Regions from separate parts of the Paenibacillus sp. DCT19 genome, predicted to be linked through region 3. Evidence: predicted binding sites of a transcription regulator. Region 3 holds the regulator's gene; each other region holds the start of a gene.
What was found. Region 3 encodes NrdR, which represses ribonucleotide reductase genes. Its sites were predicted from a motif close to AACACNATATATNGTGTT; they were not measured.

Region 1 (4,972 bases), 2.7 Mb from region 3:
GGCACCATTGAATCGTACTTTGTAATCCCCGGTAAGATAACCGGTAACTCGGCGTAAACGCTGGAAATGCACGTTGTTCTCGTGAATGCCACAGTTTGGGCAGCTCTCCCCAATGACACCTTCATAGCCGCAAGACGGGCAGCGATCGATAGGGTGGTTAATGGAGAAGTAACCAATATCCTGTGCTAATGCATACTGCACAATTCGCTGGAAAGCCTTCGTGTTGGCTCGCACATTTCCATCAAGCTCAACATACGAGATTGCTCCAGCATTACATAACGTATGGAAGGGTGCCTCTAGTTCAATTTTACGGTAAGCAGGCAGGTTGTAATATACAGGCACATGGAACGAATTCGTATAATATTCACGGTCGTTAACACCTGCAATCGAACCATATCGCTTACGATCAATCGTTGTGAATTTACCAGATAAACCTTCCGCAGGTGTAGCGAACAGTGTAATGTTCAAATTATGTAGTTCACTCATTCGGTCGCAGAATTCACGCATCGTACGAATGACATGTACTGCTTCTTGATGAATATGCGGATCTTGACCATGATGTCGACCATATAGAGCAGTCATACACTCTGCAAGACCGATGAAACCAATCGATAACGTACCATGTTTCAAGAGATCAGCCACCGGTTCATCTGGATCTAACTGTTTGCCGCCTTCCCACACACCCTCACGCATCATAAAGTCTGAGGCTTTGGCTGGCTGTGCTTTCTGAATCTGATATCGATGCAGCAGACCCGAAGCTGCTTGTTCCATAACCGATTGAAGGGCAGCATAGAAGCCTGTCCGATCGGCTACAGCGCGTTTTCCCTGACAGATGCCGAACCGAATCCCCAGTTTAACCAGGTTAATCGTATTGAAGGACAGATTACCTTTTCCGCTCTGACGATTACGTCCGAACCGATCTGCTAGTGTACGTGTGCGGCATCCCATCGTAGCAATGATGGTGTCCGGATCATCTGGTTGATAGAACGGCAGATTGAACGAAGCATCCACATTAACGAAGTTAGGGTACATGCGGCGCGAAGAACAGGTGACGGCAAGCTGGAATAGGTCGTAATTGGGCTCCCCAGAAGCTTGATTAATGCCTTGTTTACACTGGAAAATATGCTGTGGGAATACGGGCGTCTCCCCGTTTCCTAAACCACGAATAGTAGCTTCTAGCAACGAGCGAGACACGAGTCGTCCTTCAGCTGATGTACAGAGTCCGTAATTAAGTGATGTGAACGGAATTTGTCCTCCAGCACGACTGCTCATGGTATTGAGATTATGGATCAATGATTCAGCAGCTTGTTCTGTCTCCAGGATTGTCTCATCCATGGCAAAATCATAGGCATGTGGGCATTGCTCCTGGGCTTCCGTACTATCCAGATAGAGTTGTTCATCCTGAATGTAAGCATGCTCTGCAAAGAGTCGTTGCCCTTTACGATAATGCTTCCGGAATGAGCGTCGCACATAAGGTGCAAGGTCCCAATCTATTTTATTGGCAGATACACCGCCGTATTGACTATTTTGTTGAGACTGAAAAATGATCGCTACCAACGCCATTGCTGACATGATTGTCTGAGGGGTACGAACGGAGCCGTTTCCCGTATTGAATCCAGATGCGAGCAGTCGGTCAAATGGAATGAAGATACAGTTGGTTGTGCCAAGTCCATACTGATCAAGGTCATGAACATAGAGGTCTCCATGCTCTACAGCTTGTGCAAGCCCTTCAGGCAGGACATGGCGAACGGCATGCCACTTCGCTGTTTCCGAACCGAGCCGGCTCATTTTCCCACTAAATGAATCTCCATTCAGGTTGGCATTCTCCCTTAACGTATCCGCATCCTCAGCTCCAATAATTCGTCTGCCAAGGTCAGATAGTAGGTCGTTTGCTGGCGGAGAGGCACATTCAAGCATATTCATTTAAGGTTCCTCCTATAATGAGAGTATATATTGGTTAAGTCTGATTAAATACTACATGTAGTTTTTCATTATCCAGTTATAAACTATATATGGATTTTTGGGTGTGATAATGATCACATCGTAATCGTAGCTGAATAGGAGATATACCTGTAGAATGTGGATAAAGGTTTCCAAAGTTGAATTCGAAGAGTATAATTTCTTTTTATGCTACACCGCGCCAAAACATCTCGTTCACGGACACAGAATTTAGGAGTAATGGTAGATTATCACCGGTCATTCCTAGCATGGAGATGCAGCGAAACAGGAGCTTGCCAGAATGAGAAGCGATTGTGAATCGCCTGCGTGATTCTTCTGAATGTTCGTGGTGTTAAAACATATATGTACAGGTTGTGACAACTGGATCAGGAGTTTTTTTACCCTCATATATCTTTATGGATTGATTCTAATTTGAAGCGCAGCTTAGACAAGAGGGGTGAGTCATGGGAACCACAGGTGTTGCAAGGGGCTTTTATGAAAATATACAGGAAGCTGCGACCCACATCGTGGACGTATTAAGTGGGATATTGCAGGTGAATACCATCTTTGTCGCCAGCAATGATGGTGTGACGAATGTGATCCTTGAGGCATTTAACCGCCATGAGCAGTTGGTCACGAGGGGGAGCAAGCTTCCATTTGAGACATCTTACTGTAGTTTGGTTTTGCGAGATAAAAGCAGTGAGCTAACCATCGTCGATACGGCAGAGCATCCGTTAACTCGTTCTATGAATGTGACCGATGACCTGGGAAGTCGATTCTTCATTGGTGTTCCGATTATACGGCGCTCGGGTGAAGCATTCGGCACGATCTGCCTGATGGACAATCCGGACTACCAGCTAAGTGAAACGGATATGAAAACGCTGAAAGCGATGGCTGTGTTTCTCGGATACGTCGTTGATCTCGAAGATAGCCTGCTGGTGCAGGAGCAGAAACTGAATGATACGGAACAGCTTAAGGCACAGTTGCAGGCAGAGAAGGAACGTGCCGAGTCCGAAGCGATGACGAAGACGCAGATGATTGCGCTAATGAGCCACGAAATTCGCAATCCATTGAACGGGATATTGGGGTTGACGGATCTTATGCGGACGCCAGATATGCCCGAAGAGCATCTGGAATATGTGAACATGATTGAGACAAGTGGCAATATATTATTATCCTTACTCAACAACATGATGAACTTTAACATCAATGATTCGGGCAAAACGGTTATACACGATGATCCATTTGATCTGGTGTCTACGATTGAGAATACGGTATATCTTCATGTTGGACAGGCGATTAGCAAAGGCATTGAGATTGGTTTGAACCTGGAGATGAATGTATCTCAAGTATTTGTGGGCGATGAGATCAAAATTGGACAATTGCTGGCGCATGTGTTGCAATACGCAATCGATTATACACGGACAGGTTCGGTGCTGATCACCGCCACTATGGATGAAGAGAGTACAGGCAACCAAGCTGTGCTCTTGTTGAATGTGAAGTATAGCGGCAAGATGATGCCTGCGGATAAGATGCGCAATGTGCCTCATACCTCAGACGGGAGCATTAGCACACAGCGAGTTGTTGGTACGAATCTGGGGTTAGCAGTGAGTCAGAATCTAGCGATACTGATGAATGGAAGCATTCAGATTAACAGCCTGGGGGAAGACGAGACGGAATTCCAGATTAGATTGCCACTGCTCAGACATTGGGAGCTACCTCAGCTTACCAGCATTCAGCAGCGATTGAAGGGAACGCAGGTATTGCTTGCCAAAGACCCTGACATTTTGCAGGGGGTATCATCCTTGATGCGAAGATGGAAGATGGATGTGCATATGACCTCAGGCTCGGCGGAGGCATTCAGTTGGATGGAAGACGGCTTCAGCCCGGATGTAGCGGTAATTGATATGGGATTGGTAGAGGGCGGTGCAGTCGATTTTGTGCATAACCTCAAATCTCGTGCTCACGCACTGCCGATTATCGTGCTCGTGCCCTATGGTATGCATATTAACCCCCAAGAGGCAGAGGTGTTTGATGCCGTTCTAACGAAGCCTGTGAGGCAGGCTGATCTATTGAACGCGTTGAGCGTTATCTTGCACTAGAGATCGATATATAGGATTTACAGCGCATCTGTTCATAAGGTGCGCTTTTTCCTTTTTTGGAGTTTGGTCAAAATGATTCGTTTAACTTGGTTAGTTGCGTTACAATAGAAAGGGAACGTCATCATAAATGACTTATACAAGGAGGATGTGCAATCAATGGAGTATCGCAGATTAGGTGGAAGCGGACTGAAAGTAAGCGAAATCAGCTTGGGTAGCTGGCTGACATACGGAGGATATGTGGAACGTGAAAATGCGGTGAAATCGATTGAAACCGCATTCGATGAAGGTATTAACTTTTTTGATACAGCTAACGTGTATGAGCGTGGCGCGGCAGAGGAGCTGCTGGGTCAGACGTTGAAAGCGTATGCTCGTGATTCCTATGTTCTGGCAACAAAAGTGTTTGGTAAAATGGGCGACGGCCCTAATGATCAGGGATTATCCCGCAAACATATCATGGAGCAATGTGACGCGAGCTTGAAGCGTCTTGGAGCCGATTACGTGGACATCTATTATTGCCACCGCTATCATACAGAGACGCCAATTGAAGAGACACTACGTGCGCTAGATGATCTGGTGCGTCAGGGCAAGGTGCTGTATGTGGGTGTTAGCCAATGGACAGCAGCTCAGATGGAGGCGGCGCTGGGTACAGCAGATCGTCTATTATTGGATCACATCGTCGTCAACCAACCGGTATATAATATGTTTGATCGATACATCGAGAAGGAGATCATTCCACTTGGTGAACAAAAAGGCATTGGACAAGTTGTGTATTCTCCGCTTGCCCAAGGTTTATTGACCGGGAAATACACCTCGGTATCTGATATTCCTGAGAATAGCCGTGCAGCCAAGCTCGGCTGGGACGAAGGCAAGATCAATGCAGATCGAATCGGTAAAGTTCGCCAACTGATCGAGGTAGCTGACAAGCTGGATCT
Region 2 (4,972 bases), 140 kb from region 3:
TTCTCCCAAACGACCGGCAGTGGAACCCCCATAATCTCGCGGTATTTTTCTATAGGTGTCCCGTGATCCCATAACCCTTGTGACCTAAGGTGCTCAAATGTGTCATGCAGCGAAGATTCCAATATTTTATCCGTCTGAAACAACGTTCCATCCATATCAAAAATTAATGATAGCATCAAAGCCCTCCTAATTAACGTCCCTATAATGTCCTATTCTATATATCCGCAAAAAAAACCTACCTCCATGCGTTTCACATGTATTTCTCATCATACGCCCTAACAACAAAAAAACAAACGATTAGTCGATGAAATCGGAAAATTTCACTAATCGTTTGTATGAAAAATCGTATTGCATTATTTAATAAATATCAAGTCAACTACTCAACTACATTTACTGTATCCACAATTGCTGCATGTTTTGCATCCTTCCAGATTGATCAGACTTGCTGAACCACATGAAGGACATAAGTCTCTTGATTCAGCGATAGAAGGACGTCCAATTCCTCCTGTTGGTTCATGCGTAGCAGCATGGTTCGTATCCTTCCTCAATGCCTCTCTCCACGCTTCTTCGTTCCCTTCATCCGCATGGAGGGGACCTGTGTGATTGTGAACAGCACTTAACTTTGGCGCGTTCTCTAAAGATTCGTTCTGTACGTGACTCTCCAAAGCTTTGGCAACTGCATCTGCAATGGATTCGACCCGATTCACGCCAAAGCCAATGGCTCCTGAGCCTCCAATGCCCTTCAAGTGTTTAATGAGCAGTTCCACTTTGTGTCCATGATCCCCATACCGAAGGAACAGAGAGCATACCCGTCCAAGTGCCTCTGCCATGGCAAATACGTCTGAACCTGCTTTACCCACATTCAGGAAAATCTCGGCTGGAATGCCGTCTAGGTCATTGATTGTAATATAAGCCATTCCAAATGGCGTATTAATTTTGTAAGTGGCTCCACGCAGAACCTGAGGGCGGCTTCTGTACTGTTTATCCAGCACTTTGGCAGAGGTGGCTGCTACATCTGATCCTGCTATTGCCGCTGGTTCTACTTCTGCCGCTGGCGGAGATTCTTGTTTTTTCAATACCTCTTCTTGCGTTGCATATGTTTCTTGTGTTTTTGCCCCTTCTTGCACTTCTTCCTTTACCTCTTCCTTCTTCGAAGTGGATAACACCTGCACATCCCTACTGCCATCTCGGTAGATCGTTACCCCTTTACACCCCAGATCGTAGGCAAGCTCATAGAGCTGAGCCGTATCTTCGACCGTAAAATCGGCTGGACAGTTGGCTGTTTTGGATATAGAGCTATCCACCCACTGCTGGATGGCCGCTTGCACGCGAATGTGATTCTCAGCGGATAGATCCATCGAGGTTACAAAGTAAGCTGGAAGTGGCTCGCCTGGATGGGCATCCAGCCATTCTTGGGCAATCGGTACAAACTGTTCATCATAACCAAGCCGGCTCTGACGGAAATATTTAAAAGCAAAATAGGGTTCAATACCTGTTGATGTTCCCACCATCGTGCCTGTACTTCCAGTCGGAGCTTGAGTGATGAGGGTGACATTACGAACGCCCTGTTTCCGTATAGCCTCTCCCACTTCCGGATACGTCGCAACCATATTTTTCATAAAACCACTCTGTAGGTATGGCTCTACTTCAAATGCAGGAAACGAGCCCTTCTCAGCCGCAATCTCCGCCGATGCCAGATAGGCTTCCTTCGCCATGAATCCATACAGTTTATCCAGAAATTCCAGTGACTCCGGGCTCCCATATCGAATGCGAAGTTTGATCATCAGCTCCGCCAGTCCCATCGTACCAAGACCTACCCGACGTTCATGCTGCTGATTCTGTCTATTCTCCTCAAAATGATATGGCGTCGCATCAATTACATTATCCAAAAATCTCGCCGAAACGCGTGTCGTCTCCGCCAGTTCTCCCCAAGCTACATCGTCTGCCTCTGCATCATAGAATTTGGATAGATTGATCGCGGACAGATTGCATACACCCCATCCTGGCAGACCTTGTTCGCCACACGGATTAGTGCAGATGATCGGGTTAAAATACCAGCTGTTCGACATTTGATTATAGTATTCCATAAATACAACACCCGGTTCTGCGGATTTCCAAGCAGATTCAATAATGGTACTCCAAATTTCCCGCGCTTTAACCGTGCGATATGGAATGACCGAGCGACCAGCATCTCTCCATTGCTGTAGATCTCCGTTCCACTCCGTGTCATAGTCTGGATCACTTGTATCTGGGAATACGAGCTCCCAGTCACCATCCTGCTTAACAGCTTCCATAAATCCGTTACTTACGCACACAGATAGGTTCGCATTCGTTACTTGACCCATGGTTTGTTTCACCGTAATAAAATCAAGTACGTCAGGATGCCAATCGTTCATCATCAGCATCAAGGCACCTCGCCGGCTTCCTCCCTGCTCAATCAGTCCGGTAGTATAACTGAACAAGCCACCCCAAGACACAGAACCGCTCGATGACCCATTGACCCCTTTAACAACGGCGCGGCGAGGACGTAAAGAGGACAAGTTAATCCCCACGCCTCCTCCACGTGCCATAATCTCAGTCATCTCGGTCAGCGTTTTCATAATGCCACCGCGGCTATCCTGCGGCGAAGGAATAACATAACAATTAAATAGCGTTAGTTCATCACTCGCACCAGCACCCGCAGCAATTCGACCTCCCGGTACAAGCTTCCAATCCTCCAATACCGAACGGAATCGAGATTCCCATATGGTTCGTTGTTCAGCGGTTGATTCAACGGAGGCCATCGCTTTAGCCAGACGATCCCACATCTCTTCAGGTGTCTTTTCTATATTAAGCGTCAGCTTCTCTACATCTGTCTTAACGATCTCTCCGCTTCGGGTTCTCACTTGTACCAGCTGACCCTCACGTTCTATAATTTCCCCAACTTCTTTCGTTGGAAATTTGGGATCATCCTTCGTTAATACCAATACAACATCCCCGACCTTTGCATGATTCGAATCTGCGTTCTTCCAGGCATACCGGTCCAGAAATATTTTTTCGCTTAGTCCTTCCAACTTGTGTGATTGTTTGTTCGTTTTCATCGCCACGCTCAGCCTCCCCGGAATAACGGTTCAATTTTGCTCTACGATTAAATTATGACTAAACACCACATATAGTGATTATAATTCAGTATATTACACTATATATTGATTTTCCATGTGATTTATATCATAGTCGTTTCTCGTACTTATCTATACTCGGACAAGCTTCACCACACGCCCTCAGACGCATGTATATGTACTCTGTGAACTTTCTGGGAAGATACAGCCGTACAGATCGAAATATGAATCCGGTTATGAACTGTCTCTCATTCGTCCATACTATTACCTACGAAATTAAACGTCATCTTGAATGGCATGGGAGGTAGCAGCATGAACCGGAACAATCCGCATCACATCAAACAGCCTATATCCGAAATGCCCGTACCACTGGAGTTTGATCGAAGCTGGCTTACCCAGCTTGAGTCTCGTTTGGATAAAGGGGGACCTTGGGGAGATTATCGACTCTTTCAATTAGGGATTCAGGCCGAACAGACGAATCTGATTCCGAACTTTGATGAAATCCAGTGTTTGAAGCATTTACAAGGTCTGACCCCGCTTCCTCACCAGATGGACACTGCGCGTAAAGTATTATTTGAAATGTCTGGCCGAGCCATTCTCGCTGATGAAGTAGGACTGGGTAAAACGATTGAAGCCGGCCTTATCCTCAAAGAATATATGGTTCGTGGCCTTGTATCCAAAGTGCTTATCCTCGTCCCTGCCTCCCTTGTACTGCAATGGGTAAGAGAGCTGAATTCGAAATTCGGCATTCCTGCCGTTGCTCAGAAAAAGGCATATTCCTGGCAAAACGAGGTCGTTGTTGCTTCCATGGACACTGCCAAACGTGATCCGCACAAAGACATGTTACTGAATATCGATTATGACATGATTATTATTGATGAGGCTCATAAGCTCAAAAACAAGAAAACAACAAACTATCAATTCATGCTGAAATTGCGCAAAAAATACTGTCTACTGCTTACAGCGACCCCCGTACAGAATGATATGAGTGAGCTGTTCAATCTGATTAACCTGCTGAAACCAGGTCAACTTGGCCGTCAAGGTGATTTTGCCGCCAACTTCGTCGTTGATAAAAGGGTTCCGAAAAACCAGGAACAGCTCAAGGATGAGTTGTCCAAAGTCATGATTCGCAACCGACGCGGCGAAGGACCTGTTCAGTTTACGAAGCGAAACGTCTCGAACGTCAACCTCCAACTTTCACCCGAAGAACAGGCACTATATGACGGTGTAACCTCATTTGTAAAGGATCAGTATCAGGAAACTGGTGGCAATCTGAGCAGCATGCTCTCACTCGTTACGTTGCAGCGAGAAGTGTGCAGCAGTAGGGATGCCGTATTCGTAACACTCGTCAACCTGTCGAAGAAGCTTCCGCTTGACTCGCCTCTTCGGGATACCATCTGGGAACTTGTAGCCCATATCAAAGCGATTAAGGAGAATACCAAAGCCGAGAAAACGATGGAACTTATTCGCAATATGAATGAGAAAGTCATTATTTTCACAGAATACCGGGCAACGCAGGAGTATCTACTTAACTATTTTCGCAATAATGGACTTACTGCTGTACCCTACCGAGGCGGCATGAACCGCGGGAAAAAAGACTGGATGATGGATCTCTTCCGCGGACGCGTTCAGGCCATGATTGCAACCGAAGCTGGTGGTGAAGGTATCAACCTGCAATTCTGTCACCATATGATTAACTTCGACCTGCCTTGGAACCCCATGCGGGTGGAGCAACGGATCGGACGGGTACACCGATTGGGACAGCAAAACGATGTTAATATCTTCAATCTATCCACGACAGGTACCATTGAAGAGCATATTCTGCATCTGCTGCATGAGAAAATCAACATGTTCGAGATGGTTATCGGTGGACT
Region 3 (4,972 bases):
GGCAGATATGGATAATTCGGGAAGCATCTCGACTCAGGAAGCAATGTGGCTGGGGATTGCTCTATCACTGGATGCATTCGGTGCAGGACTTGGAGCAGCATTACTTGGATTTCCAACGTTGTGGACAGCACTTGTCATTGCATTGTTCAGTGGAGCGTTTCTGTCACTTGGGATGAAGGTTGGACTTCGTTTTGCTGCGTTGCAATGGATGCGTCGCTTGTCCGTGTTGCCAGCACTGTTATTAATGTTTATGGGAATAATGAAGCTGTTGTGAGGTGAAATGATGAATATTGGCTTAACCGGCGGAATCGCCACAGGAAAGAGCAGTGTTTCCGCCCTTCTTGCCAGTAAAGGAGCACTGCTCATTGATGCAGACGTTATTGCCCGGGAGGTTATGATGCCCGGGCATCCTGTTTTGGCTGCCGCTGTTCAGCGGTTCGGACAAGCCATTCTTCATGAAGACGGGACGTTGGATCGCAAGAAGCTAGGTAGTATTGTTTTTCAGCATCCAGAGGAACGTAAAGCGCTTGAGGCTATTACCCATCCGGCGATTCGCCGAGAGATGAGAGAACGAGCGGCTGCATATGAGCAGGCACACCCGGATAAGCTTGTCGTATCGGATATTCCGTTATTGTACGAGTCGGGTCTGGAAAAAGGGTTCGATGAAGTCGTCGTTGTATACGTACCTAGAGAGTTACAGCGAGAACGATTAATGAGCCGGGATGGGTTGACTGGTGAGCAGGCTGATGCCCGGATTGCAGCCCAGATGGACATTGAGCAGAAGAAACAGCTTGCCGATATCGTGATTGATAACAGCGGATCATGGGCCGATACAGAGCAACAAGTCATATCTCTCCTTCAAGGTAAGGGTTTAATATGAAATGGCTGCGTAAGAAACGAGTACTGTTGTTGATGTTTGTTTCCTTCGTTCTAGTGCTGTTCCTGAATACGAACTGGATGGCGTGGTTCTACCCGATTCAATATAAGGATGAGATACGGGCACAATCCTATAGCTATGAGGTAGACCCGTTTCTAATTGCTTCGATCATTAAGGTAGAGACTAATTTCAAAACAAGCTTGGAATCCAAACGCGGTGCGATCGGACTCATGCAACTTATGCCTGATACGGCAAATTGGATTATGGAGCAGGCCAAAATTCCGGGTACGTCATTAGAAGAACTGAAGCATAAGCCTGAAAGGAACATTCAGCTTGGTACTTGGTATTTGAAGAACTTGTCCGATCAGTTCGATGGCAACGAAGCGGTTATGATTGCTGCATATAATGCAGGACCTGGTAAAGTAAGTAGCTGGCTCCGAGATGGCGTGTGGGATGGTTCTTTTGATACAGTCAAGGACATTCCTTTTGGCGAAACCCGGCACTATGTACAACGCGTTATTTATTATTATAATCAATATGTTAAGATCTATAATACGTTCTAGTTCGGATATATCGTGGGATGCTGTAGTTAGATGCAGGTGATTTGTGAAAAAACGAATGGCATCATGCACGGTACAAGAGCCGGTTATAATAGTAGAAGCACAGAGCAGACCGGTTGTTCACCGGTCGCCCCATGCTCCTCTATAATACCGTATTACGATGCAGATATTATTGGTATTGACCTGCCAATTGCTGTTCTGCAATTGTTACCAGACGCTTCGTGATGTATCCACCGATCGAACCGTTCTCGTAAGAAGTCATGTTACCTTGGTATCCGTCTTGTGGGATGCTGATTCCGAGTTCTTGAGCAACTTCGTATTTCAGTTGTTCCAGGGCTGCGGAAGCTTTAGTTACCACCAAGTTGTTGGAGTTACCGTTGCTTTGTGCCATTGCTGTTCACCTCCTCGCGGTTGGTAAAAGTATTATGTGTCGTAGATACCATTTTCATTACAAAATGCTTACAGGGAACTTATGGAAAAAAGTCAAACATGGGAAGTGATCGAAAAATGAAATGTCCTTATTGCGCTTTTATGGGCACCAAGGTGCTTGATTCCCGTCCGGCCAATGAAGCAAAATCCATTCGTCGCCGTCGTGAATGCGAGCAATGTAGCCGCCGATTTACCACTTTTGAGATGGTGGAAGAAACACCGCTGATTGTTATTAAGAAAGATGGAAGCCGAGAAGAGTTCAGTCGGGATAAAATCCTCCGCGGGCTTATTCGCGCATGTGAGAAACGTCCAGTCTCGGTGGAGACACTTGAGATGATGGTTTCTGAAGCAGAAAAATCATTGCGTAACACCGCTGATGCGGAAGTGGAGAGTCGCCAGATTGGTGAGTTATTGATGGAACAACTCTTTCCCGTGGATGAAGTGGCGTATGTTCGCTTTGCTTCGGTGTACCGTCAATTCAAAGACATCAATATGTTCATGAAAGAATTGAAATCATTGCTGTCCAAAGAAGACCTCGAGGATTAGGATTCCTAGGCAAAGGGAGAAGAGCAAGCTGGGGTTACGATACGTGGTCATGATTGTGTTCCAGGTAAGAAGATTGTTCTTCTCCAGATCCTTTGGTCAGCTTTGTGGGAGCAGAAAAAGATATTGACAGTAAAACACCGATTGAATATGATAAAGGGGTCGCCTGCGGATTGTTGTAGTGGTGGACAAGTTATCATTGTATATCTTGGGGCCTTAGCTCAGCTGGGAGAGCGCTTCGCTGGCAGCGAAGAGGTCAGGGGTTCGATCCCCTAGGCTCCATACTAAAAGAACCCGCTAAACACAAGGATTTCCGAGTGTTTGGCGGGTTTTTTTATGTTAAATTGCAGTTTTTATATGCAAAAAATTCAGTGCACACGAACAAATTTAAAGGTGATGCTTCTATCACTAAAGGAAGCCTCTATTTTCACACCCGCGTGCAGCTCCCAGCTCTAGCTGCCGTGCTTGATGGCAAGGTTGGTCAGCTTGGTTAAATATAGTAGAACCCACATAAGGGTTCTGTTATGATGATGGAAGGTTTATAAGTTTATGGCATACAAGCAACTAAATATGATAGTAAAGGAGTGAGCTTTTTTTTTAGGTACATCTTACATCTTGCTGGAGAGATACATAGTTAGAGCTAGAGGAACATCCATTTTTAAGATCAAAGACTTCTTATACTAATAGCAACGAAGAGAATGGGGAATATAGAGAGATGAAACGAATTGTATTGCGATGGTCTGCTGTGACGATGGCGTGGCTTGTGATATTTATGCTAGCGCCTAATCTGACATCAGCAGCAGGACTTGTTTTTCCAGAACGGGATGAGGTCAAGCGAACATGGAATCAACTGCAGGACATGAATGTTGGATTAAAGACTTATGATACGGAACCTTCCTTTAAAGCACCATATGAGATCGGAAAAGTGAATCAGACAATGCTTGAACAAGCCTTGTTAGCTACGAATCTTGCTCGTGCCTTGGCGGGATTGCCAAGTGATGTGCAGTTGGATGACGAATTGAATGCGTTGGCACAGCATGGTGCGGTCTTACTGGCTGCTACCGATAAGCTGTCTCACTATCCTGAGAAACCAGCAGATATGACAGATGATTTCTATAACAAAGGCTATGAATCCACTAAAAGTAGTAACCTGTCAAGCGGAAGAGATAACTTAAGTAGGAATGTATTAGACGGTTATATGCCAGATACAGGTAGGAATGCAGATCGAGTAGGACATCGCCGTTGGGTGCTCAATCCTTCTTTGCAGAAGGTGGGTTTTGGTATCGCTGGTGGATATGGTTCAATGCAGGTGTTCGACAAGTCTCGTGCTGAGGCAGTGAATTATGATTACATCGCCTGGCCGGCAGCAGATTTCCCGCAGCAGTTATTTGGCGGTTCTCACCCATGGTCGGTCACGTTGAATCCTGATAAGTATGAGAAGCCTTCTTTGCAGAATGTAAAGGTACAAGTCACTGATCTACAAAGCCAGAAAAATGGGCGTTAGATAGTACAAATAACGATCTCAACAAGGATCTATACATGAATGTGCAGTTAAGTGGGTTCGGCGTGTCTAACGCTATTATTTTCCGTCTGGACGGAGTAGAGGACTACACAGGGAAATACCAAGTTAACATTAGTGGCTTGCGAACAGTGGGTGGACAGGCTACCGAGTTATCTTATACGGTAGACTTCTATGATTTATCCCAGCACTTCTATCCGGGCGAGACGGAGAAATGGAACCTGCAATTTTCTGTTGAGAAAGGTTGGTCATATGAGACACGTACAGGAACGAAATATTTTGATGAGGAGAATCGTCCTTATATTGAAAAAGGAAGCACGCTCGTTCCACTAAGGCTTGTAAGTGAGTCACTAGGACTCGACGTCGAGTGGGATCCAGCAGATCGAGTCATTCGGATCTCAGATGATAAGAAGGAAATTGTTTTGAAGACGGGTAGCCAGCAAGTTCGGGTCAATGGTGTAGAAACGACAGTTTCCGTAGCTCCAAAAGTTGTTCGGGGTGTAACCTTTGTGCCACTGCGATTTGTTTCTGAACAGTTGGGTCTGTCCGTTGATTTTGAAGAGAGTAGCAAGTTAGTCCGAATTGAGCGGGAGTACGTGCACTAAGTCGCTCTTTTAATTGTGGCAGTTTTTTGATCAGACTGTACTAATTGTTATGAGAAGCGGAGATTCCCGGCACATATGCTGAGAATCTCCGCTTTTCACTTTGCTAAGAGAGGCTACTAACCGCTTATAATAGCGTTATTCCGTATGTGCTACTGCTCTGATCTCGACTAATTGTTCGGGGAAAGCTAAGTAGGTAACACCAATAAGGCTACCGGCAGGACGATGGTGATTCCCGAGGTATTCTTTAAAAATCTCAATAACTTGCCCTCCATGTTCCTGTGCGTTAGTTAGGTACACTTCAACATAAGCGAGATTGTTTTTCGTAATTCCGAATTCTGCTAACACGTGATCCAGGTTGTCCAGGGTTTGACGCGTCTGGGTTTCAATACTACCAACTCCAACGAACTCACCTGTTGCATTATGGGAGAATTGACCCGAG

Region 1: DMB88_RS27905 (anaerobic ribonucleoside triphosphate reductase) is a predicted target of NrdR. The motif match lies at 1,971-1,988, and genes of this name have one in related genera.
Region 2: DMB88_RS10415 (adenosylcobalamin-dependent ribonucleoside-diphosphate reductase) is a predicted target of NrdR. The motif match lies at 3,142-3,159, and genes of this name have one in related genera.

The regions. Positions count from the first base shown of each region.
Region 1 is NZ_CP029639.1:6,159,524-6,164,495, reverse strand. It holds gene DMB88_RS27905 (anaerobic ribonucleoside triphosphate reductase) at 1-1,923, opposite strand, end outside; gene DMB88_RS27900 (histidine kinase dimerization/phospho-acceptor domain-containing protein) at 2,403-4,040, shown strand; gene DMB88_RS27895 (aldo/keto reductase family protein) at 4,197-4,972, shown strand, end outside.
Region 2 is NZ_CP029639.1:2,301,812-2,306,783, reverse strand. It holds gene DMB88_RS10420 (HAD family hydrolase) at 1-179, opposite strand, end outside; gene DMB88_RS10415 (adenosylcobalamin-dependent ribonucleoside-diphosphate reductase) at 381-3,080, opposite strand; gene DMB88_RS10410 (DEAD/DEAH box helicase) at 3,411-4,972, shown strand, end outside.
Region 3 is NZ_CP029639.1:2,166,138-2,171,109, forward strand. It holds gene DMB88_RS09735 (MntP/YtaF family protein) at 1-274, shown strand, start outside; gene coaE (dephospho-CoA kinase) at 284-880, shown strand; gene DMB88_RS09745 (lytic transglycosylase domain-containing protein) at 877-1,440, shown strand; gene DMB88_RS09750 (alpha/beta-type small acid-soluble spore protein) at 1,607-1,828, opposite strand; gene nrdR (transcriptional regulator NrdR) at 1,945-2,412, shown strand; tRNA gene DMB88_RS09760 (tRNA-Ala) at 2,620-2,691, shown strand; gene DMB88_RS09765 (CAP domain-containing protein) at 3,125-3,913, shown strand; gene DMB88_RS09770 (copper amine oxidase N-terminal domain-containing protein) at 3,949-4,533, shown strand; gene DMB88_RS09775 (RidA family protein) at 4,669-4,972, opposite strand, start outside.